One region of the Streptomyces sp. KLMMK genome, then DNA from elsewhere that is predicted to be linked to it. Evidence: riboswitches for the same ligand, from Rfam matches in the RefSeq annotation. Region 1 holds a riboswitch; each other region holds the start of a gene.
What was found. A riboswitch is a leader RNA that binds a small molecule or an ion and turns the genes downstream of it on or off. The one in region 1 is predicted to bind cyclic di-AMP.

Region 1 (7,164 bases):
CTGCTCGATCAGGGGCACCATGACGTCCGGCCACGCGCACGCGCCCGCTTCGACGAGGGCGGTCTCCTCGCGCAGCCGCTGCACCGGATCGCAGGCGAGGGAGACCTGGTGGCGCAGGGGACGGCGGTCGTGCAGCCGGATCGCCTCCACCACGCACCGCACCAGCCGGTCCTCCAGGCAGGGGTCCGCGGGGTCGAGACGGGAGATGCGCTCCAGCGGCGGGTACGGGTGCAGCGGCGCGGCCAGGGACTCGCGGACGGCGGGCAGCCGGCCCGACGGCGAGGTCAGGGTGGTGCGGTGGCCGTCGCGGCACAGCAGCAGCGCCGCGTCCGCCGCCGACTGGTGGCTGCCGAGGACGAGCACCCGCGAGCCCGGGCGCAGGCCCTCCCGGATCCGGGCCGCGGGATAGGGGCTGTCGAGGTAGCGGGGGTGGCCGACGAAGGCGGCGAAGCCGTCCGGGACGCGGGGGCGGTGGACGCCGGTGCAGACGACGACGTCGTCGGCGCGCAGCTCCTCGCCGGTCGAGAGGCGCACCCGGTGGCCGTCCGGGCCGCCGGCGCCGATGCTCCGCGCGCTCGCCCGTACGTGCCCGACGGCGACGCCGGTCCGCGCGGCCTGCTCGCGGGCCCCGGCGGAGCGGTCGGCGCAGTACTCGGCCATCCGGGCGCGGGGGACGCAGTCCTTCGCGGTGCCCGTCCAGCCGTGTTCGCGCAGGTGCTCGACGAAGTCGCCGGGCCGGTCCGCGAGGAGCGAGTTCAGCTCGGCCGCGGTGTTGCACAGCAGCAGCGGGTCGTCGTCCCCGAAGGCCAGGCCCCAGCCGGCCGGGTGGGGGTCCACGACGCGGACGGAGGCGACGGGCAGGGGCGGCCGGCGATCGGCGAGCGCGCGGACCAGCTGCAGCAGCACGCTGGTCCCGGCGACCCCGCCGCCGACGATGACGACGTCCCGGCCGGTAATACGAGCGATGCGTCCCACGGGCACCTCTCTCCCCTCGGTCATCCCCCCGGGCCCGTAGAGCACCCTGCCCATCCGGCCGCCCCACGGAACCCGCGCGGCCCGGCCGCCCGCGGCGTAGAGCGGGCCGACGGCCGGGTCGGCGAGGACGTCGCCTCCAGCGCGGCGAGGGTCTCGTCGTGGGCGAGGCTCCGCCAGGACTGCAGCCGGCCTGTCCGTATTTCTGAATATCTGTCCACCATTCCCGGGCGGTTGGGCCGAACGGGCGTCACCGTCCGTCACCTCCGGACCGTCCGCCCCGGACTGCTCGTTCCTGCTGGTAGATCGGCAGGAACGGATGCGACGCGGAAGGAGCGGCCATGGGTGAGCCTGCGGTAACGGTCTCGGCCCCGGCCGAGGCCCCGGCCCCGGCGCCGCCCTCCGCCGCCGCGAGCGCTGCACGGATCGCCGCGGCCTGTGCCGGGGCCGCACCCGCGGTCGTGGCGCGGCTGAGCGGTGCCGGACTGCCGCCCGGCCCGGCCGTGGCCGTCTTCGGCCTGGGGGTGCTCTGCTCGGCGCTCCTGCTGATGTGGGCCGCGGAGACGGCCCGCGTGGACATGGCCGGGGCGCTCGCCCTGGCCCTGCTGGCCTTCATCGCCGTGCTGCCCGAGTACGCCGTCGACCTCTACTTCGCCTACGCGGCCGGATCCGACCCCTCCTACGCCGCCTACGCGGCGGCCAACATGACGGGCGCGAACCGGCTGCTGGTGGGCGTCGGCTGGCCGCTCGTCGCGCTCGCCGCCGCCCTGGCGCTGCGCCGCCGCGGCGCGACTCCGGGCGCGATCGTGCTGGAGCCGCACCGCCGCATCGACGTCGCCTTCCTCGCGGTGGCCGCCGTCTTCGCTTTCGTGATGCCGCTCAGCCGCGAGATCGGCTGGTACGTACCGGTGGTGCTCGTCCCCTGGTACGGCTACTACCTCTACCGGATCGCCAAGTGCGGCGCGGGCGGGATGGAGGAGCTCGTCGGCGTCCCGGCGCGGCTGGCCCTGCTGCCGCGGGCCGGGCGGCGCACCGTGACGGCCGTGCTCTTCGCGGGCGCCGCGGCCGTGGTCTTCGCCTGCGCCGAGCCGTTCGCGCTCGGACTGGTGGAGGCGGGCGCCTCGCTCGGCATCGACCGCTTCGTCCTGGTCCAGTGGCTCGCCCCGCTCGCCTCCGAGGCCCCGGAGCTGATCGTCGCCGTGGTCTTCGCCTGGCGCATGCGGGTCGGCGACGGGCTGGGCGCGCTGCTGTCGAGCAAGGTCAACCAGTGGACGCTGCTGGTGGGCTGCCTGCCCCTCGCCCACGCGCTCGGCGGGGGAGGGGCGGCCCTGCCGCTGGTGACCCGTCAGGTCGACGAGGTGGCCCTGACGGCCGCGCAGACCGTCCTGGCCGTCGTCGTCCTGCTGGACCTGCGCTTCGTGCGGTGGGAGGCCGCCGTCCTCCTCGTCCTCTTCGCGGTGCAGTTCGCGCTTCCGGGCGAGTACGCCCGGGAGGTGCTGACCTACGTCTACCTGGGCCTGGCGGCCCTGCTGCTGACGAGGCGGTGGCGACACCTCCCGGACACGGGCCGGGCCCTGGGCGGGCGGGTCGCGGGGGACCCGCACTTCTGACCTGCCGCTACGGTTCCGAGATCAGCTCCGTCACCGCCTTGAGCCCGTCCGTGGCCAGCGCCCGGCGCTGCCGGTCCGCTCCGGTGCCCCGCCGCAGCAGGCGGTTGACCAGCGAGCTCACCTGCCGGGTGTCGCCCGACTCCTCCAGCGACCGCCCTATGTGGGCGAGGAGGCTGCGGACGACCTCGTCCGCGCCGTGGCGCCGGCCCGCGGGGTCCACGAGGACCCCGTCGAGACCGTGCCGGGCGGCGTGCCAGTTCGCCGCGGCCAGCAGCTCCGGCAGGCAGGGCGTGGGGGGCCGCCCGGCCTTCTCGTCGCGGATGGCGGTGGCGACCAGCCCGCGGACGATGCCCGCGAACATGACGGCGTCGTCGGCGCGCAGCTGGACGTCCAGGCAGCGCACCTCGATGGTGGGATAGCGGTCCGACAGCCGTGCCTGCCAGTACAGCTGGCCCCGGTCCTCGATCGCCCCGGCCGTCAACAGCGCCTGGATGCGGGCCTCGTAGTCCGCGAGGCCGTCGAAGTACGGGGGCGGGCCGCTGACCGGCCAGCGGCTGTAGACCACGGTCCGCCAGCTGGAGAAGCCGGTGTCGATGCCGTTCCACAGCGGGGAGTTGCCCGCCATGGCGACCAGCACGGGCAGCCAGGGCCGGACCCGGTTGAGGACCGCGACGCCCATCTCGCGGTCGGGGATGGCGACATGGACGTGCATCCCGTGGACGAACTGCTCGTCCACGAGCTGGGCGGCACGGATCCGCATCGCCAGATAGCGCGGGTTGCCGGTGACCGGGATGGGCTCGGGGCCCGAGCACGGCGCCGTACCGCAGGCGGCGATCCGGCAGCCGGACCGCTTGGCGGCGGAGCTCACCGCATGGCGCAGCCGCAGCAGGTGGCGGCTGGCCTCGGCGAGATCGGAGCAGACCGGAGTGGCAACTTCCACCTGGGCCTGCAACAGCTCCGCCTGAATCTCCCGCTCGTTCACGACCGGTTCCAGGTCGACCGCCGCCCGGACCTCGTCGGCCAGGGGTACCGGCAGTGCGGTGGCCGGGTCGAGCAGAAGATACTCCTCCTCGATCCCTAGGGTGAGCATGCCGTAGGGCTACCCTCGGGCTCGCGAAGCGAACCGCACGGAGCCCGCCGGCACGGCCTTCTGACGCAAAGACGCCCTACCGCCGCCCTGCCGCGGCCCCCGCCACCTCGTCTTTCGTGCATCGCCGGGGTGACTCGAATCAGTTCTTCAACTCCCTTTTGATAAAGGGGATTACCGGTTACCCGTGATGCCGGGTAACACCCCGGTTCCAGGGATCGCCGTGAAGTGAAGAAGTTCACAGAAGCACCTTTCGGCTCCGAATTCCGGCGGCCCGTGATGCAGGATCGTGCATCGAACAACAAGATCCCGTCACCGAGGCGGGCGACCCGGGCGGACGCCGAGTCCTGCCGCCGTACCGGGTGCGGAGCAGAAACGAATGGATCGGCAGGAGCGGGAGACCCGAGCACGGCGGACCACGATGGCAGTGGTCCTTGGGGTGAAGCCATTTCAGGTGGCCGGGCAACTTCGACAGCCCGAACCCGACAGGTCATCTTTCGCAGGCGGATGACGAAGGGTTTTGGCATGTCTGCGTTCCCTGGCATATCCACACTCATGTCCCGCGCCGGTGCCGCTTCCGTGGTCACCGCGGCCACCGTGACCGCGTCGATGCTCCTCCCCGGAATGTCGGCCGAGGCGAGTGCCGCCACTCCGGGCGCCACCGCCCTGAAGGTCGCGGCCTCCAAGCAGGGCTCCCCCTACCAGTACGGCGCCGCCGGCCCCAACCGGTTCGACTGCTCGGGCCTCACGCTCTACTCGTTCAAGAAGGCCGGCAAGACCCTGCCGCGCACCGCGGCCGCGCAGTACAACAAGACCCGGCACATCTCCGCCGGCTCCCGCCAGGCGGGCGACCTGGTCTTCTTCCACTCGGGAAGCAACGTCTACCACGTCGGGATCTACGCGGGTAGCAACAAGATCTGGCACTCGCCCAAGCCCGGCGCGAAGGTCCGGCTGGAGAAGATCTGGTCCGGCAGCGTCTGGTACGGCCGGGTCAACTGACCGTCCGGACCACCCGGTCCGGCCCGGGGTGCGACGACCGACCGGGCCGGGGCGACCCAACCCCGGCCCGGAGACCTCCGGGGGAACCCGTGCAGGGTTTCCCCGGAGGAGTGCGTCACAGCCGCGTCCTGGAGCGGTGCCTCAGGGCAGCTGCGCCCCGTACGCCTGCAGCGCCGCCGGTACGGGCTGGAAGAACGTCTCCCCGCCGCCGGAGCAGTCGCCGCTGCCGCCCGAGGTGAGGCCGAGGGCGGTGGCACCGTCGAAGAGGGCGCCGCCGCTGTCGCCCGGTTCGGCGCAGACCGAGGTGCCGATCATGCCCTCGACCGCCCCCTCCTCGTAGTTGACGGTCACGTCGAGGGCCGTGACCTCGCCGCCGTGCACCCGGGTGGTGCTGCCGCTGCGCTGCACCTTCTCGCCGACGACGGCTTCCCCGGCCTTGCCGATGTTCTGCGTGCCGCCGTTGTAGAGGTCCACCGCGCTCGGGTGGGCGATGGTGGACGTGTAGCGGACGAGCGCGTAGTCGTGGCCGGGGAAGGACGAGCTCTCGACCACGCCGATCTGGGCGCCGCCCTGGGTCGCGGACCAGGTCCGCGAGGCGTTGCCGCAGTGCCCGGCCGTGAGGAAGTACGGCTTGCCGCCCTTGGTGACGTTGAAGCCCAGCGAGCAGCGCACGCCGCTGCCCCAGATCGCGTCGCCGCCCGCGATGAGCGGACGGAACTTCCCTGACGTTCTCCTGACCGCGACCTTGTCGCCGAGCTGTGCGACGGCTTTGTCCAGCCGGTCCTGCCGGGCGCCCGTGACCGTGCTGTCGGCGGTGACGACGACCTTGTTGGAGCGGGGATCCACCGACCAGGCCGTGCCCGGTACGCTCGCCTCCGCCTTGAGCGTCCGCAGGGCCGAGGCGAGCTCGGCGGCCGAGTGGCGCACGGTCCTCGGTTCGGCGCCGGCGGCCCTTGCCCTGGCCGCCGCCTCCTGGTCGAGGACGCCGACGACGAGCCTGCCGGTCCCGGCGTCGTAGTACGAGCCGGCCGAGTCCGCGCCGAGGTCGGCGGATATCCGCTGAGCCAGCTCGGCGGCCTGCGGCGAGGAGAGCTGACGGGGTGCCGGCGAGTCCGCGTGCGCGCCGGGGAGCGTCAGGGCCGCGGCCGTCAGGGCGACCATCGCCGCGCCGGCGGTGGCCGTACAGCGCGTGGAGATGCGGGAACGTTTCACTCGTGACCTCCTGTGGGGGAGTGCCCGGCGGCACGGTGGTGCCCGGGCGTGGAGGACGTGCGGGTGCGATGCGCGTGCGTGACGCACGTGCGCGACCCGTGTGCGTGACGCGTGGGTGATGCGCATCGGTGAGGACACGGTGCACGACAGGCCGATGGGAGATCGTCGCGTCCATGTCAAGTACGGGATATGGGCGAGTATCCCGAGAGGACGAGCGGAAGTTCAAGAGCGACATTCGGTCGTGCGAAGGGCGCCGGCCGCAGTCCCCCGGCGGCTCAGCGGCACCGCAAGCCGCCCCCCTGAACGGGAGTGACGGGCCTGGACGGCCGCCGTGCGGTGACCGGACACCGCGGGGCACGCCTGTCCGGTAGTCGCTCCCCGCGGGCCGCCCGTGGAGCGGCGCCGGTACGTTCTTTGCTCAGTCCTAACGGCCGGGGCACCGCAAAGGGGAGGCCGGGTCCCGCCGTTCGCACGGCGGAACCCGGCCCGGCCTTCCCGGCCTTGCGGCTACTGCGCCCCCGTCGTGTGGGTCGGACGGATCGGGCCGCTGCCGCCCGGCTTCTGCGGCGCGGTGCCCTCCACGTGCTCGACCGGCTTGTCCAGCTCGGACGCGAGCGCCTCCTCGGACGGCGTGACGGGCTGCTCGGCGGGGGCCCCGGCCTGCTCGGTGCTCTTGGGGTCCTCAGCGGTCATATCGAAAACTCCTGTGTCAGGCGCGCTGTGATGCGCAGGGAACAACTGTGCCTGCAGTATGTAACGGCGCCATCAACGGACGATCAACGGCCCCTCACCCGTCCTCTGCTCCCGTGCCGGGCGCTGAGGTACTGTCACCATCTGTCGCCGGGCAGAGCCGGCAGGGCACGGTCGGGGGAAAGATGCGGGACACAACGGAGCCGTCCGCAGACCGGCTCCATTTCCAGCTGCTCGGCCCGGTGCGCGCGCTGGCGGACGGTCACCACGTGGACCTGGGCGCGCGCCAGCAGCGCGCCATGCTCGCCGTCCTCCTGCTGCGCGGCGGCGCCACCGTCTCCAGCGACGAGCTCATCGACGCCCTCTGGGGCGAGACCGCACCGCCCCAGGCCCTGGGCACCGTCCGCACCTACGCCTCCCGCCTGCGCACCCTCCTCGAACCCGGGCGCGCCGCCCGCACCCCCGCCACCGTCCTCGTCTCCGTCGCCGGCGGCTACGCTCTGCGCGTGGCACCCGAGCGCGTCGACGCACTCGTCTTCGAGCGCCTCCTCGCCGAGGCCTCCGCCGCCCACGCCGCCGGTGACACCGCCACCG
Region 2 (9,264 bases), on a different contig from region 1:
TCGGTCGTCGAGTCGGCCTTGTCGAGCTGCTCGAGGACGTGGTTGCGCAGGCCGATGGCCTCCTCGACGCCCTTCATGCCGATGCCGTTCTCGGCGAGGCCGGGGATCGGGAAGGTGCGGGAGACGGCGCCGAGCGTGACGATCAGGTAGTCGAAGGGCAGCTCGTACGCCTCGCCGACGAGCGGCGCGACGGTGGCGACCTTGCGGTCCTGGTCGATGGTGGTGACGCGGCCGGTGAGGACCTCCGCCTTGGGGAGCACGCGTCGCAGCGGCACCACGACGTGGCGGGGGGAGATGCTGCCGGCAGCTGCTTCGGGCAGGAAGGGCTGGTAGGTCATGTACGAACGCGGGTCGACGACCGTGACGGTCGCCTCGCCGTACCGCATCTTCTTGAGGATGCGGCGCGCCGCGTACAGGCCGACGTACCCACCGCCTACTACGAGGATCCGTGGACGCTCCGTGGTGCTCATGATTCGAGTATCCAGCACTCTCCACGGGCATGCTCGTGAGCCCCTTCACAAGGGGTCGAAGGGTATCTGCTACACTCCGCCGCCACCGTGACCCATGCCATACGCCCGTAAGGGAACCAGTTGACCGGCGGGCACGTTGTGAACCCCTGTTGAACTGGCCTTGCGGGTCTCAAGTTGACTAGACCACTGCCACGCCGACGATCACATAAGCGGCTCTTTAACCCGCCCGAAACCGGACGGCATCCCACCGCAGAGGGCTCCGGGGGCCCCGGAAGGGCCCAACAGGCCCCTTCGCGCCGCCAACGCTCCCTTTTTTCATGTGAAGGATTTCACGAACTTTTTCCCGGAGGCCCCCGAAGGGGCCTCCTCGGGCCGCCTTCTCAGGCGACGCTCCAGGCGATTCCATCCAGAATGTCGTGTTCGCTGACGACGACCTCGTGGGCCCCCACGCGCTCCATGACGGCCTGCAGGACGAGCGCCCCGGCGCAGATCACGTCGACCCGGCCCGGGTGGATCACGGGGATCGCCGCACGCTGCTCATGCGTCGCGGCGAGCAGCTTCCCGGTGATCTCCCGGACCTGCTCCAGGGAGATCCGCGCGTGGTGGATGCGCGTCCAGTCGTACTCGGTCAGGCCCAGCGCGATCGCCGCGACCGTGGTCACCGAGCCGGCGAGGCCGACGAGCGTACGGGCCTCTTCCAGCGGGACGGTCTCCTCGGCGAGGTCCAGCGCGGCCTCGATGTCCGCGCGTATCGCCGCGATGCGCTCCGGGGTCGCCGGGTCCACCACGGCGCCGTCCGCCACGAGGTGGCGCTCCGTCATGCGCACGCAGCCGACGTCGACGCTGCGCGCCGCCCGGACGTGCTCCTCGCCGACGACGAACTCCGTGGAGCCGCCGCCGATGTCCACGACGAGGAACGGCCTGGCCAGGTCGTCCCGGCCGGAGAGCTCCTTGGTGGCGCCGGTGAAGGAGAACTCGGCCTCCTGGTCACCGCTGATCACCTCGGGCTCCACGCCCAGGATGTCCACCACGCCGCGCACGAAGTCCGCGCGGTTCTCGGCGTCCCGCGAGGCGGAGGTGGCGACGAACCGCACGCGCTCGGCCTTCAGGTCGCGGATGACCTCCGCGAACTCCCGGCAGGCCGCGAAGGTCCGCTCCAGGGCCTCCTCCGCCAGCCGGCCCGTGCGGTCCACGCCCTGCCCCAGGCGGACGATCGTCATCCGGCGGTCGAGCTCGGTGAACGCACCGGTCGCCGGGTCGAGATCGGCGACGAGGAGCCGGATGGAGTTGGTGCCGCAGTCGACGGCGGCGACGCGGGTCACTTCTCGTCACCCCCGCACGGCGTGACGCACGGGCCCTTGGCCCACCACTCCGGCAGCAGCGCCAGCGCCTCGTCGCCGAAGGGGTTCACGCCCGGGCCCGCCACCAGCGAGTGACCCACCAGGACGTGCAGGCACTTGACGCGGTCGGGCATGCCGCCCGCGCTCGGGAAGCCCTCCAGGACCTCGATCGCGTCGCGGCGGCGGAGGTAGTCCTCGTGCGCGGCGCGGTAGGCGGCGGCCAGCTCCGGGTCGGTCGCCAGCCGGTCCTGCATCTCCTTCATCAGGCCCGAGCCCTCCAGCGTGCCGATCGCGGAGGCGGCGCGCGGGCAGGTCAGGTAGTACGTCGTCGGGAACGGCGTGCCGTCCGGCAGCCGGGGCGCGGTCTCGACCACGTCCGGCAGGCCGCAGGGGCAGCGGTGGGCGATGGCGCGCAGTCCGCGCGGCGGGCGGCCCAGCTGCTCCTTGAACGCCTCGATGTCGGCGTCGGTGGGCTCGGTGGACTCGGTCTGGGGCGGAGGGGTGTCCATGTGCTCGCTCGTGTCGTCTTCGCTCGGTGGTGTCGGCAGGTCGTGCGGGAGGCGGGTCGTGCAGAAGGAAGGAGAGGGGCCGGCGGGCGCGGTCAGCGCGGGGTGTCCGCGGCGTCCACACCGTCCCACAGGTTGCTGTACCAGGGGCGGTCGGCGGCGCCCTGGTCGCGCGGGCGCCGGGCGGTGCCACTGCCGTCGACCACGCTGTAGCCGGTCTCCCCGGGGTGCAGGTAGTGCAGGTGCTCGCGCGCCTGCTGCTCGACGTACGCCGGGTCCTCCAGCCGCGCCTTCTCGTCCTCCAGCCGCTTCACCTGCTCGCGGGCGCGCTCGGACTGGCGGCGCTGATCGGCGATGTCGGAGCGCTGGGTGACCCACTGGCGCATGGGATAGGCGAGGGCGACGACCAGCGAGCACACCACGAGCGCCAGCAGCGCCGCACGGCCGGTGAGCCGGCTGCGGCGCGGGCCCCGCGCGCGGTAGACGCGGGCCGTGGGGCCCTGGACGAGCACCGAGCCGAGTGCCCTGAGTCTGGTCGCGGTGGAGCGTTCCGCCGCCACTTCGCCTCCCCGAGGTCCTGGTCGCCCGCAGCCTCGCTACGAACGTACGTCCCCGGCCACGGTACGGGACCGTGGCCGGGGACGTGGTGAGGCTGCTCCCCTGAGGCCGTGTCAGGCCTGCGGGTGCCGGCCCGCGGTGTCCTCGTGTCAGCCCTTGAAGCGCGGGAAGGCGCTGCGGCCGGCGTAGACCGCGGCGTCGTCCAGGATCTCCTCGATGCGCAGGAGCTGGTTGTACTTGGCGACGCGCTCGGAGCGGGCCGGGGCACCGGTCTTGATCTGGCCGCAGTTGGTGGCGACGGCCAGGTCGGCGATGGTGACGTCCTCGGTCTCGCCGGAGCGGTGGGACATCATGCACTTGAAGCCGTTGCGCTGGGCCAGCTCGACGGCGTCCAGGGTCTCGGTCAGCGAGCCGATCTGGTTGACCTTGACCAGCAGGGCGTTGGCGGCGCCCTCCTCGATGCCGCGGCCGAGGCGCTCGGGGTTGGTGACGAACAGGTCGTCGCCGACGAGCTGGACCTTGTCGCCGAGCTTCTCGGTGATGGTCTTCCAGCCGTCCCAGTCGTCCTCGAACAGCGGGTCCTCGATGGAGACGAGCGGGTACGCCGCGACGAGCTCGGCGTAGTAGTCCGTCATCTCGGCGGCCGTGCGGTCCTGGCCCTCGAACTTGTAGACGCCGTCCTTGTAGAACTCGGAGGCGGCCACGTCGAGCGCGAGCGCGATGTCCTGGCCGGGGGTGTAGCCGGCCTGCTTGATGGCCTCGAGGATGAGGTCGAGGGCCTCGCGGTTGGAGCCGAGGTTCGGCGCGAAGCCGCCCTCGTCGCCCAGACCGGTGGACAGGCCCTTGGTCTTCAGGACCGACTTGAGGGTGTGGTAGACCTCGGTGCCCCAGCGCAGGGCCTCGGAGAAGGACTCCGCGCCGATCGGCGCGATCATGAACTCCTGGATGTCCACGTTGGAGTCGGCGTGCGACCCACCGTTGAGGATGTTCATCATCGGAACGGGCAGCAGGTGCGCGTTCGGGCCGCCCAGGTAGCGGAAGAGCGGCAGGTCGGACGCCTCGGAGGCGGCGTGCGCGACGGCCAGGGAGACGCCCAGGATGGCGTTGGCGCCGAGCGAGCCCTTGTTGTCGGTGGCGTCCAGGTCGAACATGGCCTGGTCGATCAGGCGCTGCTCGGTGGCGTCGTAGCCGACGAGCTCCGGGCCGATCTGCTCGATGACGGCGAGGACGGCCTTCTCGACGCCCTTGCCCAGGTAACGGTTCTTGTCACCGTCACGGAGCTCGATGGCCTCGAAGGCGCCGGTGGAGGCGCCGGACGGCACGGCGGCACGGCCCGTGGAGCCGTCGTCGAGGCCGACCTCGACCTCGACCGTGGGGTTGCCTCGCGAGTCGAGGATCTCGCGAGCTACGACGACGTCGATGGACGGCACGAGGGTCTCCTTCGTGTGTGTCTGTGGTTCTGCAGCACGAGCCTAACGGGCCCCGGAGGCTCGCCTCGCCGTTGGACCGCTTTCCCGGGCCGGAAAAGCCTAAAAAACAGCACAAAAGCCCAGAACACCGTATGTATGGCGGATCCGGAAACGGCTAAGCCCCGCTCCGGTGCGCGCTCGGGGCGGCGCATCGGAGCGGGGCGGTCCCGCCGGGAGCGGAGAAGGGCGGCCCACCGGAGCGGGCCGCCCTGCCGGATCAGCTGAGGTGCAGCTTCTGGCCGACGTAGATCACGTCCGCGTCCTGGACGATGTCCTTGTTGCGGTCGTACAGCTTCTGCCAGCCGCCCTTGACGTGCTGAGCCTCGGCGATCTTGGAGAGGGTGTCGCCCTCCTTGACCTCGTACTCGCCGTTGCCGACCTTGTAGGACTGCCCGCCCGGGGCGGTCCGCTTCGGGGCCGGGACCTCGTCGCGCTCGGTGGCCTGCGGCGCGGAGTGCTTCGGCGTGGTCTTCTTCGGCGCGGCCTGGCGCTCGCTGCGGTCCGCGTGGGACTTGCCCGAGACGGTGCCGCCGGTGCGGGAGGACTTGGTGGACTTGCTGACCGAGCCCGAACCGGACGGGTCGACGTTCGCCTTCGGGCCGCCGGCCGTCAGGCCGCCGGGACCGGCACAGCCCCAGGCGCCCGGGCCCTGCATGGCGAGCAGCTTCTCGGCCACGGCGATCTGGGCGCTCTTGGAGGCGTGGTCGGCGCGGTCGGCGTACTTCTGGCCGCCGGCGGCGTTCCAGGAGGACTGCGAGAACTGCAGACCGCCGTAGTAGCCGTTGCCGGTGTTGATGGACCAGTTGCCACCGGACTCGCACTGGGCGACCTTGTCCCACGTCGAGACGGAGGCGGCGTTGGCGGAGGTGGCGACCATCAGCGGGGCGGCGACAGCTGCACCGGTGACACCGGCGAGCGTGAAGATGCGGACGGCCTTGGACGGACGACGGTGCTTGCCCTTGGACATAAGTCGTTTCCTCACCGACGCCTACGAGGTGAGCTGTCGGGTTCGGGCTGTGAGTTCGCCCGGCTTCGTGTGCGAGCACACTCGGCTTCACCCCTAGCCGGTCCCGGACCCGCGGCTTTCGCCGAGGAGCCGTTTCCGGCGCCTACCTTGGTTCCCCCGCTCCTGCCTACGGCGCTTGCGCGACGACTCCCCCGATCGCCGGCAGGATTCGGCGTGGCGACCGTGGTGCCCGCGGTGGCGAGCGGACACGACGGTAAACACAGTCGCGGCAAGGGTTCAAACCCCTCTTTCCAGCCACAGTTGCCCCTGGCTACCCAGGGGAACATCGCGTTTCCGCAGGTGAGAGACGGTTTGCCAGTTTCGGGAAGACCGCATTCCGCCACCGGGCAAAGAGACCCATGTCTCACTTTCGACTGGAACGGACATTCGCCGCGAACTGCCGGTCTATTTACCGACCTCGAGCCTCTGACCAGGACGGATCAGGTCGGGATCGGTTCCGACCGCTTTCTCATTGCGCTGATACAGAGACTGCCAACCCCCCTTGACCGCATGCTGCTCGGCGATGGCTGACAGGTTGTCACCGGGGCGCACGGTGTAGTCGGTGGGCGTGGGGCTGCCGGTGCGGGCATCGCCACCGCCCCGCGACGTACGGCCCTCGTCCTCCGAACGCGACGGGTCGGCACGGTGCTTGCCCGTACCCGTGCCGCCCTCGCCGGGCAGCTGCCCCGCAGGCGAACCGGAATCGCCGGCAGCGGGTGTGGCGGAACCGTCCGGGATCCGGGTCGGGTCGTCCGTGGGGGACGTCGAGGGCTTGCGGTGCCGGCCTTCCTGCGGCTCACCGGACTTCCCGTCGCCCGGCGTGCCCGAGGCGTCGGGTGACGGCGCGTCGGACGACGGGCTGCCGGAGGGCCGGCCGGACGGCTGACCGGAGGACTGGCCCGGCGACGGCCGGCCGGTCGACGGCTGCCCCGAAGGCTGCGTGGAGGGGTCGGCCGAGGGGCTCGTCGAGGAACCCGGCGACGGCTTTCCGGACGGCGAGGGAGACGTGGACGCGTCAGAAGGCTTGTCGTGCTCGGAGGGCTCGGACGGCTCGGACGGCGTGGAGTGCGAAGTGGTGCGCTCCGGGGCGCGTGAAGGCGTCGAGTCGCTCGCGGGGGCGTGTGTGCCGCCCGGGTTGACCTCCGCCGGGGTCCCGCCCGAGGTGAGGCCCGCGCTCGCCGCGCAGCTCGACCAGGGGCTGGTGCCTCTGCTCTCGAGGATCTGCTCGGCGACGGTGATCTGCTGCGCACGGCTGGCGAGGTCGGGCCGGGGGGCGTACTCGCGGCCGCCGTGGCGCTCCCAGAGGTCCTGGGTCAGCTGCAGTCCCCCGTAGGTCCCGTTACCGGAGTTGGCGCTCCACATGCCGTCGCTCTCGCACTGGGCCACACGGTCCCAGGTGCCGGCGTCGGCTGCCGACGCGCCGGTGGCCGCCAGCAGCGGCATGGCGATTCCGGAGGCGGTCACCCCCGCGGCGACCATGATGGCGGGTATCTGACGGGGGCGGCGATGTCGGCCGTTTCCGGGTCTCATGGGCGGTTGCCTCTCGTTCGGCGGCGAATGGTGGTTGAAGATAGCGACGGCCCACCGGAGTCACAAGCCGATGTAGCGGAGGTCACGCCGAGATCACGCCGACTGACGTGAGGTCAGGCGGGCGGCCCCTCCTGGGCGGTTGTGCCCGGAATGTCTTCAGGTGTAAAGGCCACGGGCAGGGTGCGCAGACCGCGCATGATGAGCCCGCCGCGCCACCGCAGCTCCTCCGGATCGGCCCCCAGCCGCAGGTCGGGAAGGCGCCTCAGCAGGGTCGCCAGAGCCGTCTGGCCCTCCAGGCGGGCGAGGGGCGCGCCCAGGCAGTAGTGGATGCCGTGGCCGTAGCCGAGGTGCTGGTTGTCGCGCCGGGAGAGGTCCAGCGCATCAGGGTCGGCGAAGCGCTCGGGGTCGCGGTCGGCGGCCGCGAGGACGACGAGGACGGGGTCGCCCTCGGCGATGCGCTGCCCGCCGATCGTCAGGTCCCGGGTGGCGAACCGCCAGGTCGCGAGCTCCACCGGTCCGTCGTAGCGCAGCAGTTCCTCGACCCCGGTCGCGAGCAGGCCCTCGTCGCCCTCGGCGAGGGCGCGCTGGAGACGCTCGCGCTGCTCCGGATTGCGCAGGAGGGCGTAGGTTCCGTTACCGATCAGGTTCACAGTTGTTTCAAAACCCGCAAAGAGCAGGATGAAGGCCATGGCCGCGGCCTCGTCCTCGGTGAGGTGCTCGCCGTGGTCACTCGCCCTGATCAGACCGGAGATGAGGTCTTCGCCGAGATCCTCCCTTTTACGGTGGATCAGCTCGGTCAGATAGCCCCGCATCTTCTTCACGGAGCGCGCCACTCCGCCGCGCGGCCCGCCGCCGTGGCGGATCATCATTCCCGCCCAGTCCCGGAAGTCGTCCTGGTCCTCGCGCGGCACGCCGAGCATGTCGCAGATCGCATAGATGGGGAGCGGGAAGGCGAACTCGTGGATGAGGTCGGCTTCCCCCCGGGCGGCGAAGCCGTCGATGAGCCGGTCCGTCAGCTCCTGCACCCGGGGCGCGAACTCGGCGACCCGGCGCGGGGTGAACGCCTTCGAGACGAGGCGGCGCAGCCGGGTGTGGTCCGGCGGGTCGATGTTGAGCAGGTGCGTCATCAGGTTGGCGCTGCGCTCGCCCGGGATGCCGACCTTGCCCTTGCCGTGGGCGGACTCGGAGTGGTGCACGGGGTTCTTCGACAGGCGCTGGTCGGCGAGCGCCTGGCGGGCATCGGCGTACCGGGTGACCAGCCACGCCTCCACGCCGCTGGGCAGCGCGGTGCGGTGCACCGGGGCGTGCTCGCGCAGCCACGCGTACGCGGGGTACGGGTCGGCGGCGAATTCCCAGGTGAAGAGGGGCGGGGCGGGCGGGACCGGCGAGGCGTTCTTGTCGTGCACCCCTTGACGCTACTAGGGGCGCGGCGGGGCGGCTCGGGCTCCGTGCCGGGCAGGGGCGGGCTCGGCTGGTGGCCGGGGCCGGGCTCGCTGGTGGCCGGGGCCGGGCTCAGTGGTGGCCGGGGCCGCCGCTGCCGAAGCCGCCGCTGCCGCCCGGGTTCCACTTCTTGCGCTCCTCGCTGAGCTCCTCGGGGTGGCTGCCGGGGTTGCGCACCTCGTGCGGCAGCACCCGCTCCCCGTTCGCCTCGGGGTGCAGCTCGTCCGCTTCACGGTGCTCGGTGACGTAGCCGACCCTGTTCTCCTCGTCGTCGTTGTGCCCCGGCCCGTGGTCGGGCGAGGTGGGCCCGGTGTCGTGCTCCTGCCGCGTCTGCCAGGCGCCCTGCCTGCGCTGCGGCTGGGACGGAGGCGGCGGTTCCTCGTCACGCTTCCGGAAGCCCTTGACCACGGCGACGATCAGCAGGGCGACGACGAAGAGGCCGACGATGAACTGGATGATCCCGCCGGCCCAGTGCGGGGCGGCGAGGTCGGCGAGGTGTACGTACTGAATGCGCATGCCATGCGGGTACCCGCCGACCGCCGGGACAAGTCGGTAAATAGGCTGAACGGGTGTCGGCGGCTCTCCCCCAGGGGAGAGCCAGGGGGAGCCGCTACACACCCTCCGCGGCGCGGATCGCGTCGCGGTACGTGCGGGCCGCGGCCCGCAGCGCCGTCTCCGGGTCCGTGCCCGCCGCCTCCGCCCGTACGGCCAGCGCCAGCAGCTCGTAGCCGATGCCGTCGCCGGCGGGCAGGGTGACGTCGAGGCCCTGCGAGCGCACCCGGGAGGCCAGCTTCGCGGCCAGGGCGAGCGCGGGCTGGCCGAGCGGCACGCCCTCGGTGACCGACTCGCGGCCCTTCTCCGCGTCCTTCGTGCGCATCCAGTGCGCCCGCACGTCCTCCGGCGTCTGCGCGGACTCCTCGCCGAAGACGTGCGGGTGCCGGTGGA
Region 3 (9,264 bases), on a different contig from region 1:
AAGACGGCATCACCGGGCTGGAAGGCAGACTTCTCGCACGCTGGACCCTCGCACGCGAGCGTGACCCAAAGCTCCGCCGCCGCAAGCTCGCCCACGCTCAGCGGCTTGGCCAGCCGCTGCGGTGCGAGGTCTGCGCTTTCGACTTCAGCCGTCTGTACGGCCAGCTCGGTGAGGGCTACATCGAAGTGCACCATGTAGTGCCCCTTCATATGTCTGGCCTCCGGAAAACAGAGCTCGACGACCTGGCGCTGCTGTGTGCTAACTGCCACCGCATGTGCCACCGGAGCCATCTCGGCGAATCATGGCGCACTCCGGCCAGCCTTCGCGCGGAGATCGAGCGGGTAAGTAGGGAGTAGTCGCGAGTCAGGGACGGCAATCCTCGTGCTGCCCTCTCTCTCCCCGCCTCGAAGCGGGTCTGAGCGATGTCCGGAGCAGTGCCGTGGGCTTGAAACCAGTGGAGGAGGTGGGCGGTGAGCTCTGTCGCCGCCTCCTCGGACACAATGCGGCCGAGCAGAGAAGCGGCTCGGGGCGCGGAACCTAGGCTGTAGAGGGGGAGGACGGCCTCGGCGTCGGCCACTCGGGGGGTCATCGGAAAGCCTTCTGCTGCCGGAAGGCCCGTGGCTAGCTCGTACCAGGACGTCTTGCCGTGGTCGTGAATGGTCACGCCGTGGCCGCTGGCCAGGCGCCGGCCGGGGCGGTCCCTTTCCAGTGCCGGGAATCGCCACGGGTCCGGGTCCCGGACCTCCATGCGCAGGTGGGGCCGTCCAGCGACACCGTCACCCACGTCGGTGTCCCCTCGCCCACGTGGGTAATGACGTCGGTGACGAGCTCGGTCAAGCAGAGCTGCATGGCACCCGCAAGGTTCGCGACTCCCCAGAGGGCGAGGGGTGCGGAAACCCATCGCCGCAGGTGCTCGACTCGTTCAGGGACGGCTAGAAACGGGAGTTCTCGCCTCTTGGGCGGTGCAACGAGCTAGCGCACATTCATGTGGTTCGATCCCCTCCGCCAAGGCAGTGCTGCGCCCAGCCGCAGCCGTACGACTGCACTGCGTAGGCATCGCGCAGACGGGGCCAGACGCGCAGGTACACGGAGGCCGTGCAGCACGCCTCCGAGATGCGGCTGCCGCCCGAGCAGATCAAGCAGCTCGTCGACATCCGCATGAAGCGGCAGGAAGTACTCAGTCGCAGCGACCCGCCCCACCTGTGGGCGATCCTCGACGAGTCTGTGGTCCGGCGTGTGGTGGGGTCACGTGAGGTCATGAGCGAACAGCTCAGCCATCTGCTTCAGGCCAACGACTCCCCTAGCATCACACTGCAGGTTCTCCCGTTCGCGAAGGGTGCCCACTCAGCAGCCATGGGCAGTTTCGTGATCATCGGCGGCCCGGAGCCGTCGCTCGATGTCGTGTACGTCGACCTCCACCTTGGCTCTCTCTTCATGGAGAAAGAAGCGGAGTTGGAGCGATACAGACTTGCGTTCGACTACCTGCGCGCCCAAGCGTTGGATATGGCGGCCACGTCCGCCCTCATCGAACGCGTACTCCGGGAGTTGTGATGCAGGAAGCACCCTCAGGCATACCGCGGGAAGGATGGTTCAAGTCCTCGTACAGCGGTGCCGGCCACACCGAGTGCGTCGAGGTCGCCCACGCCGCTCGGCGCACGTTCGTCCGCGACTCCAAGAATCCGGGCGGCCTCATGCTCTCCGTCTCACACGACGGATGGATGGCCTTCGTGGCCGACGCGAGACGCCTTAGCGCCCACTGACGCAGAGCCTGCCACCCGAAACTCGGGGGGCGGGGTGGTCCACGCCCGCCAGCCGACAGCACCCGAGATTTGCACCCCCGAGACTCGGGAGTCGGGACCCGAGCGGTCCATCTGAGGAATGGGCGGTGAGGCTTACCCGCCCTCCCGCCCCGTTCGCGTGTGCGTGCGCGTAAGCACACGTGTTGACTTTGTGCAACCGAGTCGCCACGCCTCGCTGTCGGCGTGTAGCGTGCGCCACAACGAACAACCCCGGCACCGGTGCTACCAACACCAGGCCGGGGTTTGACCACCTAGATCAAAGGCCCTGATCTCGTGGCTGTCGCCAACCTTATCGCTCCCCCCCATGGCCGCGCCCGGATACGGCAAGCGGACCGCACCCGATCAAGCCCCTCGCGGCCGGGGCGACTTCGCTCACCTGCCCGCCCACGAGGCGTCCATCGCCGCGCACATCGACCGGCTTCCCGACGGCGCCGCCGTCGACATCAAGACGCTCGCCAAGGAGCTCCCCGCCTACGGGCAGCAGGCCGTCGCCTCCGCCCTCAAGGCCCTGTCCGCGGCCGGTCACCTGCGTCGTTTCAGGGAGGTCGTCGGCGAGGGCCGTACGCAGTGGGTGTCCCGCTCGTACTTCTCGCGCACAGCGCGGGACGACGCCTGGTGGGCGGCCTTCCTCGCCCGTACGTCCGGGCAGGGCGCACCTTCGCCGGCCGTCTCCTCGCCCCCTGAGCCGGAGCGTGAGAAGGCGCGAAACGACTGTTCCCCCGCCTACATCGCCCTGGCCACGCTCGGCTGCTCCGACTCCCGCCTGATGCTCTCCGCCGCCGAGTGTTCCGCCCTCGAAGGCCTCGCTGCCGAGTGGTTCGCGCGCGGTGTCACACCGCTGGAGTTCGCGCGGATCCTCACGACCGGGCTTCCCGACGTCATCCACTGCCCGGGGGCATTCACCCGCAAGAGGCTCATCGACAGGCTGCCGCCGGAGCGCCTCCAGGTCCCGTACGGGGTGGCCTCGGCGCCTCACCGCGTCATGGAGTGCACCGGCTGCGGCGTCCCCGGCCGCCCCGAAGCCCTGTCCGGCGGCCTGTGTCGCCCCTGCCGCGGTGACGTGCCGTCCCCGGACCCGCTGGGCGAGGTACAGGCTGCCGTCCGCAGTCACGTCTCCCAGTTGCGCGCTCTGGCACGTGCACGGCGCTGACCATCGGCTACGTGCGCGGAAACGGGGCTCTCGCCATCGCTCCTGCGGCCCGGCGTAGCCTCGAAAACGTTGGGTTTGCTGATGCGGAGGTGTGGGATGGCTCAGGTTCCTACGGCTGTGGTGGCTGCCGGTGGGCTTGTCAGTGGGTACGGCGTTGCTCGGTGGACGAAGAAGCGGCCGCTTGGTGGGGCTGTGCTTGCCGTGGCCGGTGGGGTGGCTGCTCGGCAGTGGGCCGGGAAGGTCGGGGCGCCCCAGGCTGCGGCGCTGACCGGGCTGTACGTTGCCGCGTTCGCCGGGTCGCACCCGCTGGCCAAGAAGGTCGGAGCCTGGCCGGCCGTGTTCGGGGTGGCCGGGGCCGTGGCGCTCGCCTCTTGGGTGGCTGAGAGCCGGGCTTGAGCAGTGGGTAGAGATTGACGGCAGGGCTTCGGGCGGGGTTTTCCGCTCGAAGCCCCGCCACGGCCCGCTTACGCCGACGCCTCCGTCAGGAGGGTCAGGTCCGCCTCCGTCAGCTTGACGTCCGCCATCGCCAGCAGCGGCGCCAGCTGCTGCACCGTGCGCGCGCTCGCCAGCGGGGTCGCCACCGTGTGCTGGGCCGCGAGCCAGGCCAGGGCGACCGTGGCGAGCTCGACGCCGTGGGCCGCGGCCACCTCGTCCAGGGCCGCCAGGACGCGGCGGCCGCGGTCCGTTCGCAGGTACTCCGCGGCGCCCTCCGCCCGGGCGCTGTCCACCGTCGTGCCCGGGCGGTACTTGCCCGTGAGGAAACCCTTGGCCAGGGCGAAGTACGGGACGGCCGCCAGGCCGTGCTTCTCCGCCACCGCCGCCAGGTCGCCCTCGTAGGTGTCGCGCGAGACCAGGTTGTAGTGGGGCTGGATCGCCACGTACTTCGCCAGGCCCGCAGCCTCCGAGAACTCCAGCGACTCCTGCAGGCGCTCCGGGGTGATGTTCGAGGCCGCGATCTCGCGGACCTTGCCCTCCTTCACCAGCGCGTCGAGAGCAGTGATGAACTCCTCCACCGGCACCGACGGGTCGTCGTAGTGCGTGTAGTAGAGGTCGATGTAGTCGGTGCGCAGGCGGCGGAGGGATTCCTCCACACCCGCCTTGATCACCGCTGCGCGCAGGCCCCGCGGCTCCGGGACGCCCGCGCCGACCTTCGTGGCGAGGACGATGTCGGCACGGTTGCCGCGCGAGGCGAACCAATTGCCGATGACGGTCTCCGACTCGCCGCCCTCGTTGCCCGGAACCCAGGCCGAGTAGACGTCCGCGGTGTCGATGAAATTGCCGCCCGCCGCCGCGTACGCGTCGAGGACCGCAAAGGATTCCGCTTCGTCCGCTGTCCACCCGAAGACATTGCCGCCGAGCGCCAACGGGTGGACGGAGAGATTGCCGATCTTCTTGTGAATGTCAGCCATGTACTCCTGCAGCGTCCTTGCGGGGGCCGGTATTCCGCTACGGCCTGCGCTACGGCCTCCGCTACGGATGCAGGCCCCTGCTCCTCAGCCACCCCAGCGGGTCGATCGGCGCGCCCCCGCCCGGCCGGACCTCCAGGTGCAGGTGCGGGCCCGTGACGTTGCCCGTCGCACCGACACGGCCTATGACCTGGCCCGGCGCGACCTTCCCCGAGGTGACGACCATCGACGACAGGTGGCAGAACCACAGCTCCGTACCGTCGTCGAGCCTCAGGACGATGCGGTAGCCGTACGCCCCGGCCCAGCCGGCCTGAACGATCCTGCCGCCGCCGACCGCCCTCACCGGCGTGCCGGTCGGGGCCGCGAAGTCCTCCCCCGTGTGATTCGCGGACCACATGTTCCCCGCCTGACCGAAGCCGGCCGTCAGGGTGTACGAGGCCAGGGGGAGCTTGAAGCCGCCGGAGGCGGAGTGGCGGGCCGCCGGGGCGGGAGCCGGAGCCGGAGCCGGAGCCTGGGCGGATCGCTGCTTCTTCGGCGCCTGCTGCCTCGGTGCTTGCTGCTTCGGTGCGTGCTGCTTCGCCGTCTGCTGCCTCGACGCCTGCTGCTGCTCCGGAGCCGCCGCCCGCGCCGCCCGCGCCTCCGGCGCCTCGGGCGTCTCAGGCGTATCGACCCGCTCCTTCGCCGCCTCCGCGGACCGCGCCGCCGCCTCCGCCGCCTTCCGCTCCGCCGCCTTCTTCTGCGTCTCCGCGGCCTGCTTCACCTGGGCCGCCTGCGCCTCGGCCTCGGCCACGCCCTGCTGGTGGTCGGCCTGCTCCAGGATTCTCGCCCGGAGCACCTCACCCGCCGCCGCCGCGCTCTCGGCCATCTCCACCGCGGCCGATGCGCTTTCCTCGCCGGCGAATTCGGCGGCGGCGGAATCGACCGAGCCCGCCGCGCTCCCCGCGAAGAACGAGCCCACTCCCGGCAGCTGGGCCAGGTCGGGCATGGATATGGACGTCGCCGGGCGCTCCTGGGCGTGCGCCATGCCGCCCGCGCCGACCGCCGCGATGACGCCCGCGCCGAGGACCGCACCGCTGCGGGCCATCGTGCCGCCGCGCTGCTTCACGACGCGGTGGCGGCCGCGGCCCGTGCCGAAGGCGTTGTAGACGGAGGGGCGGTGGGAAGCGGGGGCGTACGGCGACCCGGGGTCGTAAGCGCTGTCCGACTCGTACCGCAGCTCCGGCCGGGGCTCGGGCTCCGGCTCGTACGGAGGTACGTACGCCGGGACCAGCGGCGGATCGTATGCAGCGGGCTCGTACGCGGCGGGCTCATACGGGGCAGGCCTATACGGCGCGACAGGCTCGTACCCGACAGGCTCATACGGCGCGACAGGCTCATACCCGACAGGCTCGTACGCGGCAGGCTCGTTGGATGCCACGAAGGCACTCCTTTCCTTCCTTCTCGCCTACCGGGTTAGCTGACGGGTTCGGAGCAGGAAGGTCTCCTACGGGCCGCGCGCGGCCCGATTCACCCCAGGGTGGTGGTTCCCCGGTTCCCAGAACTTGCCGGTGTATCAGGTGGTGCTGTGCCCGCGGGATTCGGCGAAGGCGCACGGCGCAGCGCCTCTTGCGGCGTTGCGACAACCGCGCTCCGTTATCGAACGTTAATAGACATGCCGGGTGGATTCCAAGCCGAACGCCCGAATCCACCGATGCCCTCGGGCACGTCTTCACAGGATGTGCGCCCACGGAGCCTGTCGATACTTTCTACGAAATGCTGTTCGATCCGCTCGCCGCGCCGGATCGCCAACAGGGCCATGTCGTCGGCAGCCTGACCCTCCGAATGGCGCGCGACGTCCGCGATCAGGGCGTCCAGCAGCGCCTCCGGGTTCTTGAACCGACAGCCCGTCAGCCCGGCCCGCGGGTCGTAGAACGTACCGCCGGCATCCCTCGCCTCGGTCACCCCGTCCGTCATCAGCAGCAGCATCGATCCCGCGGGAAACTCCCGCTCCTCCGCCCGGTCCGGCCACACCCCCAGCTCGCCCAGGCCGAGGGGCAGCGCGGGGACGGCGGGGTCGGCCGCGCCGATGCGGCCGTCCGCGTGCAGCAGGAGCGGTGAGGGGTGGCCGCGGTTCAGCAGCCGGAAGACGGGCTCCCCCGGCGGCAGCTCCGCCAGTACGGCCGTGGTGAAGCCCTCGGTCCGGTCCACGGAGTCGGCCCGCAGGTTCGCCCGCCGTGCGCCCTCCCGCTGGAGCGCGTGCTCCAGCCGCCCCGCGAGCCCCTCCAGCGTGGGCTCCTGCTCGGCCGCCTCCCGGAAGGCGCCGATCACCACGGCTACCGCCTCGACCGCGTCCAGGCCCTTGCCGCGGACGTCGCCGACGATGACGCGTACGCCGTACGGGGTGTCCTGGACCGCGTACAGATCGCCGCCGATCCGGGCGTCCGCCTGGGCGGCGACGTAGCGCGCGGCCACGCGGAGGCCGCCGATCCGGGACGGGGGCGCGGGCAGGACGGCGCGCTGGGCCGCCTCCGCGATGCCCCGGGCGGAGGCGAGCTGCTGATCGCTGCGACGGGCGATGCGGTTGATGCCGAGCGCGACCAGGGAGACGGCGCCGATGGTCGCGATCTCGGCCAGCGCCTCGCCGGTGTCGGACGGCCGGTGGTAGACCACGAGGCCGACCGCGACCGCCACGGCGGCCAGGGCGGCCGTGACCGTGGCACGGAGGGTGTGCAGCGGCGCCGCGACGAGGGGCGCGGCGGAGAGGAAGGGGGCGCACGTGTAGTGCGCGGGCGCCCCGAGGCCGAAGAGGACGGCGCCGACGATCAGAACGGCCGGGAGCCTGCGGACGGCCCGGCGGACGGCCCGGCGGACGCCCCGGCGCGCCGTACGGCGGAAGACAGGGCGGGCAGAACGGCTCTCTCGCTTGCCCACCGCACTCTCTCCTGACCGGCAGTCCCGCACGTCAACGACCTCCCACCCTTCCGGGCGGGAGGTCGTTGGGCGAACGGTGCTGGGCCAACCGGGGAGGGAGGCCCCTGGGAGAACGGCCCGGCGAGCAGTCCGGCAAGCACGCCCAGCGGGCAGTCGGCGAGTACGCCCAGCGGGCAGTCCGGCGAGCACGCCGACGGGCAGGCCGACGGGCAGGCCGGCGAGCACCCCCGGGAGAGCGGGTTACGAGGAGCGGCGCTCCCGTGCGCCCCCGGTGCCCCGGCCGGCGCCGTTCCTGCCGGCACCCCGGCCGGAAGCCGCACCGGAAGCGCCACCGGCCGCCCGGCCGGCACCCCGGCCGCCCGTGCCCCGGCCCGAACCGCCGGCACCGTAGGACGCCGAAGACGAGGACGAGGAAGACGACGAGGACGACGAGGACGACGCCCCGGAAGACATCTCCGTACGCACCCGGCCGCGACCGCCACGACCGCCGCGCGAACCACGGGTGCCCCGGGAGCCGCGCGACCCGGCGGCAGCCGCAGCCCCACCGGCGGACCCGGCGCTCGCGCCGCCCCCGCCCGACCGCTTCCGCGGCGTCGACTGGGCCGGCACCGGCGGCGCGATGACCACGGGCACGCCACTGGGCTGCTGGGCACCGGTGATGCGGACGAGCTCCTCATCCTGCGGGCCGACCGTCACGACGTTCGGGGAGATCTTGGCCGTGACCATCATGCGGCTCATCTCGCGCCGCTGCTCGGGCAGCACGAGCGTGACGACCGTGCCGGACTCGCCCGCGCGGGCCGTACGGCCGCCGCGGTGCAGGTAGTCCTTGTGGTCCATGGGCGGGTCGACGTTCACGACGAGGTCGAGACCGTCGATGTGGATGCCGCGCGCGGCCACGTTCGTGGCGATCAGCGCGGTGACCTCCTGCGTACGGAAGAGGTCCAGGGTGCGGTTGCGCTGCGGCTGGCTCTTGCCGCCGTGCAGGGCGGCGGCGCGCACGCCCTCGGACAGCAGCTTCTTCACCAGGCGGTCGGCGCCGCGCTTGGTGTCCACGAACATGATCACGCGGCCGTCGCGGGCGGCGATCCGGGTGACCGTGTCCTTCTTGTCCGTCTCGGAGACGTGCAGCAGGTGGTGGTCCATCGTGACGACCGCGCCCACCGACGCGTCGACGGAGTGCGTCACCGGGTCGGAGAGGAAGCGGCGGACGAGCCGGTCGACGTTGCGGTCGAGGGTCGCGGAGAAGAGCATCCGCTGCCCCTCGGGGTCGACCTGGTCCAGCAGCTTGGTGACCTGCGGCAGGAAGCCCATGTCGGCCATCTGGTCGGCCTCGTCCAGGACCGTGATCCGCACGTCGCCGAGCTTGCAGTCACCGCGCTGGATGAGGTCCGCGAGCCGCCCGGGGGTGGCGACGAGCACCTCGGCGCCGCGCGCGAGCGTCTGGGCCTGCCGGCCGATGGACATGCCGCCGACGACCGTGGCCGTCCGCAGGTTCACGGCGGTGGCGTACGGGGCGAGCGAGTCGGTGACCTGCTGCGCGAGCTCGCGGGTGGGGACGAGCACGAGGGCGAGCGGGCGGCCGGGCTCGGCGCGGCGGCCGGCCGTACGGGCCAGCATGGCGAGGCCGAACGCGAGGGTCTTGCCGGAGCCGGTGCGGCCGCGGCCGAGGACGTCACGGCCGGTGAGCGAGTTGGGCAGCGTCGCGGCCTGGATCGGGAACGGCTCGGTGACGCCCTCGCGGGTCAGCGTGGAGAGCAGGCCGGCGGGCATGTCCAGATCGGCGAAGGACGCCACCGGCGGCAGCGCCGGGGTGGTGCTGACCGGGGTCTCGAAGTCGCCCTGGGGGGCGGCGGGCCTGCGGCGCGACGACTGGGCGCCGGAACGGCCGCCCTGCTGGGAGCTGCGGTTCTGCTGGGCACCACGGTTCTGCTGGGGTCCGCGGGGGCGGGCGGGGCGGGCGGAGCGAGTCATACGGGTGGGACCTTCCCTCAATGGGGGT
Region 4 (5,532 bases), on a different contig from region 1:
AGACCCTCGACGAAGCGGGTCCACGCGGCGGAGCGGAAGACGAGCGCGGGCCCGCCCGCCCGCTTGGAGTCGCGCACGGCGAGGAGGCGGCCGGGGAGCGGTCCGGCCGTCTCGACGCAGTTGTTGTATCCGGTGCTGTAACTGCTGCGCCGCCATGGAGCCTCGCGGAGCAGGGAAAGCGCTGCAGGGGTGGAACGGTGGGGTACGTACCGAGGCATTGCGGACATGGTGCCTCCTTACGCGCCGTCGTTGATCCCGGCGATGAATTCCAGCGATTTCTCGTGCGAGAGGGCGTGTGCGCGCAGTGTCGTGAAGGCCGCGCCGTACGCCCGGAGGTCTTCTTTCCGCTCCAGGTAGAGGCTACTCGTCAAGTGGTCGAGAACAACCACATCCAGATCAGCAATGCGCGGAAATGAGAAAATAACAAAAGGCCCGGTGATGCCCATATGGCCGCCGCTGGAGAAGGGCAGGACATGCAGTCGCACGTGCCCCAGCGATCCCGTCTCCACCAGGTGCCGCAACTGCCCGGCCATGACCTCCGGGCCGCCGACCTCATGGCGCAGCACGGCCTCGTCCAGCACGGCGCACACCTCCAGCGGCTGCTCGCCCCGGAGCACCGCCTGGCGCGCCAGGCGCACCCGCACCAGCTCCTCGACCTGCTCCGGCGCGGGGTCGCCGAGGGCCGCGCGGGTCACGGCGCGGGCGTAGTCCGGCGTCTGCAGCAGGCCGGGCACCACGGTGGTCTCCAGGGTGCTTAACCGCGAGGCCTCCGACTCCAGGCTGATGAAGTCGAGATAGGCGGGCGGCAGCCGGTCCCGGTAGGCGTACCACCAGCCGCGCCGGGCTCCCGCACCCTCGCCCGGTTCGGGGGACCCCGCACCGCACAGCGCCCCCAGCAGCGCGCGCAGCTCGGCGTCGGTGACCCCGTAGGCGTCCAGCAGCCGGGCCACGTCCGCCGGTTTCACGCCACTGCTGCCCGTCTCGATCCGGCTGACCTTCGACTGGTGCCAGCCCACCGCACGCGCGGCCTCCAGGCTCGTCAGCCCGGCCAGTTCGCGCTGGCGGCGCAGCTCCGCACCCAGCTTGCGGCGGCGTACCGCCGGTCCGTACCGCATTGGCCCTCCCCTGGGTCACTGTCGTTGTCATACGTCAGTGTCAATAGCCCAGTGTGCCGTGTGAATCCGGTCGCTCGTTGTAGAGTTCACTGCTTCGGGCGACAGATATATGCATATCTCGGGGGATCGCTCCCATCACAGGCGTTATCAGTGGCAGTCTGTCGCGCAGAGCCGTCCGAGGCCGCTCATGCCCCCCACGACTTACGGCACGCTTCCCGGTTTTCCGTGGCACGCACCGGAGTCCGGTCTCGGCGGGACCTCGGCTGAAAGGGCCACCGCCATGGCAGACCACCAAGAAGCCACCGTCACGCTGCCGAGCGCCCCCGCCTCGGTCTCCACGGCGCGCCGCTACGTCGCGGAGGTGCTGGCGGACTGGGGGCTTCCGGGCGGGACGGACACCTCGGAGACCGTGCGCCTGATCGTCTCCGAGCTCGCGACCAACGCCGTGCAGCACACCCGGGGTCAGTCGCCCACCTTCACCGTGGACGTCCGCCTCGACCGTGATCAGCAGCTGCGCATCGGCGTCACGGACAGCCACCCGCGCTTCCCCCGGCGGCTGCCCGCCGCGGTCCAGCAGGACAACGGCCGCGGCATGGTGATCATCCGCTGTCTCACCGCGGAGCACGGGGGGCGGCTGTTCTGCACGCCGACCTCCGACGGCGGCAAGACGGTGTGGATCTCCCTCCCCTGGACCGCGCCGGTCAGCGCCGAGCGCTGAACTCCCCTCCGGCCGGCCTGGCCCCCCGCACCCGGGTGCGGGGGGCCTCGGGCCTCTTCGGGCCCTCGTGCGGGGAGGTGCGGGGAGTGGGTGTCACCGGCCCTTCCGGGGTCTCCGGGCGGGCCGGTGACGCCGGGTCAGCCGACCCGGCCGTAGAGGACGCTGTTGGTCCAGATCCGCTCCAGACGGACGACCGCGCCCGTCTTGGGTGCGTGCCAGATGCGGCCGTCCCCGTTGTATATCCCCACGTGGTAGATCCCGCGCCCGGAGACGAAGAAGACGAGGTCGCCGCGTTCGCGTGCGGAGCGGGGGATGTGGTGGGTGCTGTTGTACTGCTGGGCGGCGGTGCGGGGCAGGGACTTCCCGGCCCGCTTGAAGGAGTAGAGCGTCAGGCCCGAGCAGTCGAACCGGGAGGGTCCGGTCGCCCCCCACTGATACGGGGAGCCCTGCTTCGAGGCCGCGATCCGCAGTGCCTGGGTGGAGACGGTAGACGCCTCCGCCTCTGCCGCGCCGCCCGGAACCAGCACGGTGGCTCCGACGGCGGCGAGAGTGAGGGCCGATGCCGCACCGGCCCTGGACAGCTTTGACGGACGTTTGTGCGCGCCCATGCGCTAACCCTTCGTCAGCCGCCTGTGAAGGATGACCTGTCGGGTTCGGGCAGGCGAAGGTTGCCCGGCCGCTGTCAACGGCTTCACCCCAAGGGCCGACCGCACTACTCTTGGTCGTCCCACCACTCTTGGGTCCTCCATCCCTGCCGTTGCACTCAAGTCGACCCGGCATCCCGGCGGCGGCAGGGTTCGGCGTCCGCCGGGACCGCCCCGCCTGGGTGGCGGGGTCTTGTCGTCGAAGGGATCTTGGCGCAGCCGCCGTGCCGATTCCGAGCGGAACCAGGGGTATGTGAGCCTGATCACTTCTGGGCAATTCCGGTGGACGCGGGGCGATTTGATGGTGTGCGCCCAAGCCGGCTGAGCCGCTGGCCTGCGGCGGTTCGTACCGGCCCGGGGGCAATCCGGCCGTCCGCGCCAAATCGATCACCGCGCCCCGTCTACGCCGTGATCCTTCATGGAGGGGACCGGGGTTTATTCGGGTGCGGACCCCCGGCCCTCCGGCGCACATGGCGCGGAGATCCCTTCGCCCCCGGCGCTCTGCGCCGGGGACCCGTATCGTCCGCGTCGGCATGACCCGCTCGCACCTTCCGTTCACCCGTTCCGTACGGGCGTGCGAGCCGCGGCGCCGTCGTACCACCGCGACGACCATGGTCTGCGCCGCCCGTAGCCGGCCGTACGTGTCGTGCGGACGGGCGGCCATGATCCGGCCCAGAAGATCCAGTAGGTGCAGACGACAGACGGCGCCCGGGCCCGTGGCCATGGCATCGCAAAGAGTCAGTTAACGCGTTGGAAAAGGTTGCGCCCTAATCTGCAATCACTGGCCACCGGCCGAAGAACCCCAGGTCAACACCGTGTTGAACTCGGGTAGCGTCCCGGTGCGTCCATCCGGGACACCTGGGACGACAGTGAGGTGGGACGCATGCAACTCTCCCCGCGCGAGCAGGAACGACTGCTCCTGCACGTGGCCGCCGACGTGGCCGCCAAGCGCAAGGCCCGCGGCCTGCTCCTCAACCACCCCGAGGCGGTGGCCCTGATCACGGTCCACGTCCTCGAAGGCGCCCGGGACGGCCGCACCGTCGCCGAGCTGATGTCCTCCGGGCGCGGGGTGCTCACCCGCGACGACGTCATGGAGGGCATCCCCGAGATGCTCCACGACGTCCAGGTCGAGGCCACCTTCCCCGACGGCACCAAGCTCGTCACCGTTCACGAACCGATCTGCTGACGGGGAGGACCCGCGATGATCCCCGGAGAAATCCTGTACGCCGCCGAGCCCGTGGCCCTCAACCAGGGACTGCACCGCACCCGGCTCACCGTGCTCAACGCCGCCGACCGCCCGGTGCAGGTCGGCTCGCACTACCACTTCGCCGAGGCCAACCCCGGCCTCGACTTCGACCGTGCGGCGGCCCGCGGCAAGCGCCTCGACATCGCCGCCGGCACCGCCGTCCGCTTCGAGCCGGGCATCCCCCTCCAGGTCGACCTCGTCCCCATCGGCGGCAAGCGCATCGTCGAGGGCCTGCGCGGCGAGTGCGGGGGACCGCTCGATGACTGAACTCAGCCGCGTCGCCTACGCCGGCCTCTACGGGCCGACCGCCGGCGACCGCGTCCGCCTCGCCGACACCGACCTCGTCGTCGAGATCGAGGAGGACCGCAGCGGCGGGCCCGGGCACGCCGGCGACGAGGCCGTCTTCGGCGGCGGCAAGGTCATCCGCGAGTCCATGGGCCAGTCCCGCGCGACCCGGGCGGACGGGGCCCCCGACACCGTCATCACCGGGGCCCTCGTCCTCGACCACTGGGGCGTCGTCAAGGCCGACATCGGCATCCGCGACGGCCGGATCACCGGCGTCGGCAAGGCCGGCAACCCCGACACCATGGACGGCGTCCACCCCGACCTCGTCATCGGACCCGAGACCGAGGTCATCGCCGGCAACGGCAAGATCCTCACCGCCGGGGCCGTCGACGCCCACGTCCATTTCATCTGCCCGCAGGCCGCGGACGAGGCTCTCGCCTCGGGAGTCACCACCCTGCTCGGCGGCGGCACCGGGCCGGCCGAGGGCAGCAAGGCCACCACCATCACCCCCGGAGCCTGGCACCTCGCCCGGATGTTCGAGGCCATGGAGGGCTACCCCGTCAACGTCGGCCTGCTGGGCAAGGGCAACACCGTCTCGTACGACTCGATGCGCGCCCAGCTGCGGGCCGGCGCCGTCGGCTTCAAGATCCACGAGGACTGGGGGGCGACCCCCGCCGTCATCGACGCCTGCCTGGCCGTGTGCGAGGAGAGCGGGGCCCAGCTCGCCATCCACACCGACACCCTCAACGAGGCCGGCTTCGTCGGCGACACCCTCGCCGCCATCGCCGGCCGGTCCATCCACGCCTACCACACCGAAGGCGCGGGCGGCGGGCATGCACCCGACATCATCACCGTCGTCTCCGAGGCCAACGTCCTGCCCAGCTCCACCAACCCCACCCGGCCGCACACCGTCAACACCGTCGACGAGCACCTCGACATGCTGATGGTCTGTCACCACCTCAACCCGGGCGTCCCCGAAGACCTCGCCTTCGCCGAGTCCCGCATCCGGCCGGGCACCATCGCCGCCGAGGACGTCCTGCACGACCTCGGAGCGATCTCGATCATCTCCTCCGACTCCCAGGCGATGGGCCGCATCGGGGAGGTCGTGCTGCGCACCTGGCAGACCGCGCACGTGATGAAGAGACGCCGCGGCGCCCTGCCCGGCGACGGCCCGGCCGACAATGCACGGGCCCGGCGCTACGTCGCCAAATACACCATCAACCCGGCCGTCGCGCAGGGCCTCGACCACGAGATCGGCTCCGTGGAGCCCGGCAAGCTCGCGGACCTCGTGCTGTGGGACCCCGCCTTCTTCGGCGTGCGGCCGCAGCTCGTCATCAAGGGCGGCCAGATCGCCTACGCGCAGATGGGCGACGCCAACGCCTCCATCCCCACCCCGCAGCCGGTCCTGCCGCGCCCCATGTTCGGGGCCCACGGCCGCGCCCCGGCCGCCAACTCCCTCAACTTCGTCACCCAGTGGGCCATGGACGACGGCCTCCCCGAACGCCTCGGCCTCGGCAAGCGGTT

Region 2: linked by a shared signal. The riboswitch ahead of V7793_RS10155 (transglycosylase family protein) and the one ahead of V7793_RS28865 (C40 family peptidase) in region 1 are both predicted to bind cyclic di-AMP.
Region 3: linked by a shared signal. The riboswitch ahead of V7793_RS15090 (M23 family metallopeptidase) and the one ahead of V7793_RS28865 (C40 family peptidase) in region 1 are both predicted to bind cyclic di-AMP.
Region 4: linked by a shared signal. The riboswitch ahead of V7793_RS31725 (C40 family peptidase) and the one ahead of V7793_RS28865 (C40 family peptidase) in region 1 are both predicted to bind cyclic di-AMP.

Annotation. Positions count from the first base shown of each region.
Region 1 is NZ_JBAMDC010000301.1:505-7,668, forward strand. Features, by position in the region: partial or broken gene V7793_RS28850 (FAD/NAD(P)-binding protein) at 1-975, opposite strand, end outside; gene V7793_RS28855 (hypothetical protein) at 1,314-2,582, shown strand; gene V7793_RS28860 (carboxylate-amine ligase) at 2,590-3,672, opposite strand; cyclic di-AMP (ydaO/yuaA leader) riboswitch at 4,028-4,190, shown strand; gene V7793_RS28865 (C40 family peptidase) at 4,195-4,668, shown strand; gene V7793_RS28870 (S1 family peptidase) at 4,810-5,880, opposite strand; gene V7793_RS28875 (hypothetical protein) at 6,388-6,573, opposite strand; partial or broken gene V7793_RS28880 (AfsR/SARP family transcriptional regulator) at 6,756-7,164, shown strand, end outside.
Region 2 is NZ_JBAMDC010000038.1:17,235-26,498, reverse strand. Features, by position in the region: gene V7793_RS10180 (NAD(P)/FAD-dependent oxidoreductase) at 1-470, opposite strand, end outside; gene V7793_RS10175 (Ppx/GppA phosphatase family protein) at 851-1,792, opposite strand; gene V7793_RS10170 (DUF501 domain-containing protein) at 1,789-2,319, opposite strand; gene V7793_RS10165 (FtsB family cell division protein) at 2,412-2,876, opposite strand; gene eno (phosphopyruvate hydratase) at 3,024-4,304, opposite strand; gene V7793_RS10155 (transglycosylase family protein) at 4,561-5,310, opposite strand; cyclic di-AMP (ydaO/yuaA leader) riboswitch at 5,314-5,494, opposite strand; gene V7793_RS10150 (transglycosylase family protein) at 5,755-6,879, opposite strand; gene V7793_RS10145 (cytochrome P450 family protein) at 6,993-8,285, opposite strand; gene V7793_RS10140 (DUF6479 family protein) at 8,392-8,835, opposite strand; gene V7793_RS10135 (nucleoside triphosphate pyrophosphohydrolase) at 8,930-9,264, opposite strand, start outside.
Region 3 is NZ_JBAMDC010000080.1:4,144-13,407, reverse strand. Features, by position in the region: gene V7793_RS15120 (HNH endonuclease) at 1-356, shown strand, start outside; partial or broken gene V7793_RS15115 (DUF5753 domain-containing protein) at 1,072-1,551, shown strand; gene V7793_RS15110 (DUF397 domain-containing protein) at 1,551-1,760, shown strand; gene V7793_RS15105 (hypothetical protein) at 2,104-2,949, shown strand; gene V7793_RS15100 (hypothetical protein) at 3,046-3,345, shown strand; gene V7793_RS15095 (aldo/keto reductase) at 3,414-4,358, opposite strand; gene V7793_RS15090 (M23 family metallopeptidase) at 4,420-5,460, opposite strand; cyclic di-AMP (ydaO/yuaA leader) riboswitch at 5,782-5,912, opposite strand; gene V7793_RS15085 (PP2C family protein-serine/threonine phosphatase) at 5,988-7,265, opposite strand; gene V7793_RS15080 (DEAD/DEAH box helicase) at 7,506-9,236, opposite strand.
Region 4 is NZ_JBAMDC010000386.1:290-5,821, reverse strand. Features, by position in the region: gene V7793_RS31740 (DUF397 domain-containing protein) at 1-227, opposite strand, end outside; gene V7793_RS31735 (helix-turn-helix domain-containing protein) at 237-1,115, opposite strand; gene V7793_RS31730 (ATP-binding protein) at 1,396-1,833, shown strand; gene V7793_RS31725 (C40 family peptidase) at 1,971-2,441, opposite strand; cyclic di-AMP (ydaO/yuaA leader) riboswitch at 2,446-2,630, opposite strand; gene V7793_RS31720 (urease subunit gamma) at 3,361-3,663, shown strand; gene V7793_RS31715 (urease subunit beta) at 3,679-3,990, shown strand; gene V7793_RS31710 (urease subunit alpha) at 3,983-5,532, shown strand, end outside.